DNA from 2 places in the Priestia sp. 40 genome. Region 1 is predicted to be linked to the other one. Evidence: riboswitches for the same ligand, from Rfam matches in the RefSeq annotation. Region 1 holds a riboswitch; the other holds the start of a gene.
The links. A riboswitch is a leader RNA that binds a small molecule or an ion and turns the genes downstream of it on or off. The one in region 1 is predicted to bind ZMP and ZTP.

Region 1 (3,806 bases):
AATTTATATTGTTTATTAAAAATGTAAAAAGGGATAGACTCCTCGCTAAGAGTCTAACCCTTTTTATTATCATAAATTGTATAATAATATTTATCTTTTGTATAAGTTTACTTTACCTTTATATAAGTTTGTTGTATTATTTATTTGTAGTCAAAAAAAGGAAGGTGATTACATTGAAAGAAAAAAATGGTGACTACGTTGAAAATAAAGTGTATGAGCACCGAGTTTTAAAAAGAATGTCTCAAAAAGAATTGGCTGACGCTGTAGGGGTGTCCAAACAAACCATATATGTGATGGAGAAAAATAATTATTCTCCTTCTCTCGTTTTAGCTTTTCGAATAGCTAATTTTTTCGATGTAGATGTTAACGATATTTTTAATTATGTGAGAGGAAGTGACTGAAATGGTAACTGACAAAATAGAAAAGGCCATTTTCAATCCTTTGAAAGCCTGGACAGAACAATCGAATAGTAACTGGAATATGCTGATTGGTATTGGACTTTTATCGCTTATAGTCGCAATAATTTTGGTATACGTATTTCAAAAAAAATTGGGTATGAGTGTATCTGACGAAAGAACGAACCAAATAAATTTAAAAAGTGCCCTTATTATGTTGTGTGGAATCATTTTATGCGACCTCATTTTCCCAAAAGATTATATGTGGCAAATTTTCTTCTTATTTAAATATTCCCTCGCATTCCTTGCTGCAGGTATATATCTTGCTGTTAGATATAAAAAGGATTTCTTAAACTAAAGAACTTTGTACACGATATTCAGAATTAGTTAACATATTGTGCCTTATCGGAAACAGTATAAAAGAGCCCGTCCCTTTATGAGATCTTGGCTCTTTTGGTTTGATTATATATTAATTCATAGCTTAATGGTGAAATATACGTATACCTGAATGTGCCATGATCATTCCATATTCATTTGCTGCCTCTGTAACCTGTTCATCTCGTAAAGAATTGCCTGTTTGAACCACATATTTAACACCACTCTGAGCCGCACGATCTATATTGTCACGAAACGGTAAAAAGGCATCAGATGCATAAGAAACGTCTTTTAATCTTTTTAACCATTCTTGTTTTTCACTTTTACTTAGCCTAGCAGGGATCTCTTTAAAACACTGTTTCCATTGTTCATTTTCTACTTCAGTAATATCATCATGCAACCATCCATCAATTGCATTATTCACTTCTACACGAGAAATGCCTTCTCTAAACTTCATATTAAGTGCTCTTGGATGTTGTCTTAACCACCATTTATCAGCTTTTTCAGCTGCCAACCTCGTACAATGAATACGGGACTGCTGCCCGGCACCAATCCCAATTGTTTGGCCATCTAAGGCGAAACAAATAGAGTTTGATTGTGTATATTTTAATGTAATAAGAGCGACAAGAAGGTCCCTCTTTGCATGATCAGGAATATCAGATTGAGTCGTAACAATATGATTAAAAACTTCCTTTCCAATCTGTATATCATTTCTTTGTTGTTCTAGAGTAATGCCAAATACCGTTCTTTTTTCAATTGGATCAGGCACATGGTTTGGGTCAATCTCTAAAATTAGATATTTTCCTTTCTTTTTCTGTTTCAAAATCTCTAATGCTTCTTGGGTGTAGCTTGGTGCAACAATCATATCAGAAACCTCTGTTTTGAGGAGAGTAGCTACAGTTACATCTACTTCATCACTAAAAGCAGCACAATCTCCAAATGAAGACATCCTATCTGTCCCACGCGCTCTTGCATAAGCAATCGCTAAAGGAGACAGGTCTAGGCCTTCAACAAAATAGGATTCAGTAAGTGTCTCATTTAGTGGAGAGTACACAGCTGCACCTGCTGGACTTACGTGTTTAAAAGATGCAGCTGCAGGTTGATCAGTAGCCTGTCGAAGCTCCCGAACCAGTTGAAAAGCGTTTAATGCATCTAGAAAGTTAATATAACTCGCTTCTCCATTTAAGATTTTAATAGGCGTGTTCTCAGCATTCTGAACGTTAGCTTTACTTTGATTTGGATTCATCCCGTATCGTAAACCAATTTCTTTCACTTGAAAATCTCCTTTCCAAATAAAAAAAGTATTTGAACTCATGTTCAAATACTTTGCCCAGGCGTACGGCCGTTATCTATGTGCTTCCTCATGGTTCTCCATGTTTACGCCAGTAACACATAGTCTGTTTTATAAGAAAATTTTACATAATAAAAGTAATTTTAACAATACCTTTATCCAAATTTTTCTTTTTTAATTATATATCATACACAAATTTAATTTACACAACAGGTATTATAATAAGCAAAAACCCTTTAAAATCAATAGTTTTAAAGGGTTTTTATTTTTATTATTAGATCTAAATAAACCAAATTTACATTTTTTTCATATAATTTCATTGACTTTATTAGTACCTAGTACTAATATCTATTTATATATCTTAGTAATAAAGAAGGGTGAATATAATGAAATCAACTGCACGTATTACAGCAATAGGTACATACGTACCAGAAAAAAGACTTACAAATGACGATTTAGAACGAATTGTAGATACTAACGACGAATGGATCGTGAAACGAACTGGCATGAGGGAAAGAAGAATTGCCGATGAAAATGAATATTCTTCTGACCTAGCTATTAAAGCAATTGAAAACTTAGTAGAGCAGTATCAAAAAGAGTTAAAGGATATAGGGTGTATCGTTGTCTCAACTACAACACCCGACTATGCATTTCCAAGTGTAGCAGCCCAAATACAAGATTACTTTGATATTCCTACAACTGGGGCGCTAGACTTTAATGCTACCTGTGCGGGCTTTACATACGGATTACACATGGCAAACGCCTTTATTACATCTGGACTTCATGATAAAGTCTTAGTCGTAACTGCAGAAACGTTAACAAAGGTTACAGATTATACAGATCGCACTACCTGTGTTCTATTTGGAGATGGAGCTGCAGCTGTTTTGGTCGAAAGTGATGCAGAGCGCCCAAGTTTTATTGCTACGCATATTGGTACAAATGGAAAGGGAGGTAAACATGTATACCGCACCAATATATCTACTACCATGCATGGACAACCTTTGAGTTCGAGTGGCAAGATGGTGCAAAACGGAAGAGAAGTATATAAGTGGGCATCTCGAACAATTCCTTTAGGTATGGCTGAATTGCTAGGACAAGCAAATCTACAAAAGAGTGAAGTAAATTGGTTCGTTCCACACAGTGCCAATTTACGAATGGTTGAGTCTATATGTGAAAGATCAGAGTTTCCGGTTGAGAAGACATTAACTAGTGTCGAGTACATGGGAAACACTTCTTCCGTTTCCATTCCTCTAGCACTACAAATAGGGATAAACGAAGGGAAATTAAAAGATGGAGACGTTCTCTTACTCTATGGATTTGGAGGAGGCCTTACCCACGCAGGTCATATTATTAAATGGGATTTAGGTAAGGAGTAAATAATCAATGTATACCTTTGCAACAAGATTTCTACAGCTTATACTATTTTTAATGAACGGGAGAATGAAAACAGTAAACAAAGAAAAACTTCCTCAAAATGAGCCGTTTATTGTTGTTTGTACGCATAAAAGCTGGATTGATGTAGTGTGTTTAGGAATAGCATTATATCCGACTCCTATTCACTTTATGGCTAAGAAAGAGTTATTTAATAAGATTTTTATCAAAAAGCTTTTAAAAAAATTAAATGCATTTCCTGTAGATCGAAGTAAACCTGGACCCAGTGTCTTAAAAATACCTTTGCAATTGCTAAAAAAGAAACAAGTAGTTGGGATCTTTCCAAGTGGAACAAGAAACTCAGAAGAGAAAGC
Region 2 (3,806 bases), on a different contig from region 1:
GTCACTTCGTCAATTTTTTCATCATAATCAGATGATGTTGGCTGAAGCCCAATTTTGTACTTTTTATCTTTTTTGACTTCAAAGACAAACGTTAAATTTTTTTGCTTTCCAGCGCCAATCTTGTCAGATGTACTGTTTTCTAGTCCGAGCTCACGACTGTTCACTCCCGTTTTTGGGGACAATTGTTCATCTCCTTCGTATAAATACACACCGTCATAATCTGATAAGGATATACTGTTTTTGGATACATTTTTCACTTTCAAATCAACTTTCAACAGCCCTTTTTCTTCACTTGTAGCTCCTTCATCACTATCTACTAAAATATAAGAAGCGCTGTCAATGGATGCTTCAATCGTCTTATTTTTAGCCGAAGTGGATCCTCCCGTTTCCTTAGAACTGTTGCAAGCCGCTAATACTAGCATAAGTACAAAAGCCAAAGCCAAAACATTCATTTTTTTCACAGCTGCCTAATCCCCTTTATTTTGTTTTTTTAGAACTTTATCCCAAATAAAGGTTCCCTCTATATAAATACTTAAACCTTAAAATCTATATTTTTTACAATATTTTGATAAAAACTAAGTCTAAATTCTCCTCTCATCTAAATAAAAAAAACACGAGCATCAGCTCGTGTTTTTTATTTAGATTGAAAATTTTCTTGATTGATTTGTTCAGCTTCTTTCATATATCGGTTAGATTTGCCACTTTTAATTCCCCAGTAATAAAAAGCTAATGATACACAAGCAATCACTACCATATCCCATCCGAAAGGCAAAATATTTTTGCCTCCGAATTTTTCGCTTCCTATGTAGGAAATAAAAATCATGCACGCTAAATAGATAATCATCCAAGCCCCGGTTAAAAATTCTTTTTTAAAGCCTACCCATTTATTTTTCGCTTGGTAATAAAAATAAATGGGCAGGCCAATTGCCATAATAAAGATCACTTCACCTGTAAGCGGCCACCTTGCCCAGTAAAGCGTCAAAGAAGCAAAAACGAAGCCGCATGGCGCAATAACTGATGCCCCTTTTAAATAAAATGGACGGTAAAAGTGTGAAGCCGTTTTTCTTAATGTTATAAGCGCTACAGGGCCCATAATATAAGAGATAAGCGTCGCTACTGAGATCACTTCTGCTAAGACACCCCATCCTCTAAATAAAAAGAGAAACAAAAAGCAAGCTGCTAAATTTAGCCACATAGCTGGGCGCGGAACATTGTAAAGTGGATGAAGAGTACCAAATATCTTTGGCAAATATCCATTTTTCTGCATCCCGTATAACATTCTAGAAGTAGTTGCCGTATATGTAGCACCTGTGCCGGAAGGGGAAACAAATGCATCTGCGTATAACACAATTGTTAGCCAGTTAATTCCAAGTGCAATCGCTAAATCAGCAAAAGGAGAATTAAAATTCAAATGATTCCATCCATCAGCAATTGATGACGGACTTACTGCTCCGATAAAAACAATTTGCAATATAATGTATACAATTCCAGCAATAAAAATTGAACCAATTACAGCTACCGGAATTGATTTATTAGGTGATTTTGCTTCTCCTGCCATATTTACAGGACTTTGAAACCCGTTAAATGCAAACACAATACCTGATGTTGCAACTGCCGTTAAAACACTGGCCCAACCATAAGGAGCAACCCCATGCTCACTTGAAAAGTTTCCACTATGAAAACCAGCAAAAAATAAAGCCCCTGCCGTTAAACCAGGAATAATCAATTTAACAATCGTAATAAATGAGTTTGCTTTAGCAAAAAGATTTACCGTCCAATAATTCACAAAAAAGTAAACGAATAATAACAAAGACGCAACTGCCAAGCCCTTGGGCGTTAAAATGCCATTATCTACTAATTCATGAGTCCAGCGAGCCCATTTCCACGGCCAAGTACTCATATATTGCACAGATGCAATAGCCTCCACTGTTATCGTTGAAGCGATTGAAATCCAGTTAGCCCAAGCAGCCAAAAACCCAATAAATGATCCGTGTGAATACTGAGGATATTTAACCATCCCCCCTGCTTGTGGAAACATGGCGCCCAGTTCAGCATATGATAGAGCAATGGTCAAAATAACCACCATTCCAATAACCCATGAAAAAATAGCCGCGGGTCCCGCAATTTGAGCTGCTTTCCATGCTCCAAACAGCCATCCCGAACCAATAATCGAACCTATGCCTGTCATGGTTAAAGCAAATGTTCCCATCTTCCTTTGCATATTGCTCATCCAAATCTACTCCTCTTCCCTAGGAAAATAAAAAAAACACTTGCGAAATTTTCTCAAGTGTTTGCCCAGGCGCGCGGCTTATACGCTATATGCTCCCCCATGGTCATCCATGTTGCGCCAGTCACATATAGGAATATATTTTTTATCAGTATATAATATTCATTACTATTACTCAATACACAAAAATATTTACATTGCTTTTCTAAAAATAATAAATTATTCGTAAAATTTCGAATAATCCTTCTGAAAACCTCTTTTAAATTACAAAAAGAACTAAAATCCTAACTTTCTCTATCATTTAATTTTTTTACTCCACGAGCAAATTACCTTCTACAAATTATATTAATATATATTATTCATTTACAAAATAAGAATTAACAGCTATATATCCATAGAATTCTTGCACTAGACCCTTTACTTATATACAATATGAAGAAAAGATACTAAAGTGAACTGCCCACCACTTAGCTACGCTTGAAGTGGGACACTGCTTTTGGGAAAACGTTAAAACCTACATATCATGCACTTCGCAACGAATGAAGTACTTCGAGCAAACTTCTCTGTTTACACAAGCAAAAAACAGGGAAAATTACGAAAAAAGATTGTTAGAGGGATGCTTATGAATTATGCAAATGTAAAAGTTCTTTATTTTGATGACGACGGAACCATTCCAAATCACCCTCGTCTCCCAGTTTTGTTGTATGAACACGTATTTATTAGTAAGAAAGAGAAAGTGGAGAGCATTTTTAATTCTCACAACTGGAAAAACAGCTGGGTAGGCGGCATATATGATTTCCACCATTACCACAGCAATTCTCATGAAGCACTAGGTGTAATTAGCGGATCTGCACGTTTAAAACTAGGTGGACATATGGGGGAAAATATCGTGGTGCATGCTGGCGATGTGCTCGTACTTCCTGCAGGCACAGGGCACATGCGTCTGCAGTCAACTGCTGATTTTAAAGTGGTTGGAGCTTATCCTGAGGGCATGGATTACAATTTACGAACAGGAAAACAAACTGATCGCCCTCACGTATTTGATGAAATTGCCCAAGTACCTATTCCTACAACAGATCCTGTTTATGGCGACAAAGGACCATTGACAGAGTGGTGGAACTAGACAAGCACTTATTGTCTAGTTTTTTTATTTGCTCTGTTTTATTCTTCCCATGAATCTCTATTGGAACATACAAATTCTTTTCTTATGATGCAATAGCAATATACTTTATCTCATCGAAATAACAAAAATTTCTCGGTCAAAACTAAATTTCTTCTTTTCCATTTTCTTTTTGCTTCAAGAGCAACTTCGCTTAGATTCCTCCCCTTTTTTTCTTTCATAATCATTTCAAATATACTCTCATTATAAGCTCTTTTTTGTTTTTCTAAAAAAATTTCCATGGATTATAACGAAATTTTCAAAAAACTTATTGCTTTACCATGTCAGACTTGCTATCATAGTGAACATTGTTAGATAAATTTTTAGTAGGAGGAGTAAAATTGAACAGAAAATTCATAATTTTTATTTTATTCATCATTCCATTTATTGCTCAATTCGCTTTTTTACCTTTTGTAAATA

Region 2: another riboswitch for ZMP and ZTP. It lies ahead of ACO1DI_RS15615 (APC family permease); the one in region 1 lies ahead of ACO1DI_RS23230 (phosphoribosylaminoimidazolecarboxamide formyltransferase).

The regions. Positions count from the first base shown of each region.
Region 1 is NZ_JBMPZA010000022.1:126,489-130,294, reverse strand. It holds gene ACO1DI_RS23240 (helix-turn-helix transcriptional regulator) at 174-401, shown strand; gene ACO1DI_RS23235 (DUF2178 domain-containing protein) at 403-753, shown strand; gene ACO1DI_RS23230 (phosphoribosylaminoimidazolecarboxamide formyltransferase) at 877-2,043, opposite strand; ZMP/ZTP riboswitch at 2,092-2,170, opposite strand; gene ACO1DI_RS23225 (ketoacyl-ACP synthase III) at 2,448-3,437, shown strand; gene ACO1DI_RS23220 (lysophospholipid acyltransferase family protein) at 3,502-3,806, shown strand, end outside.
Region 2 is NZ_JBMPZA010000015.1:141,104-144,909, forward strand. It holds gene ACO1DI_RS15610 (DUF5105 domain-containing protein) at 1-452, opposite strand, end outside; gene ACO1DI_RS15615 (APC family permease) at 635-2,230, opposite strand; ZMP/ZTP riboswitch at 2,287-2,365, opposite strand; gene ACO1DI_RS15620 (cupin domain-containing protein) at 2,751-3,350, shown strand; gene ACO1DI_RS15625 (hypothetical protein) at 3,461-3,628, opposite strand; gene ACO1DI_RS15630 (DUF3311 domain-containing protein) at 3,728-3,806, shown strand, end outside.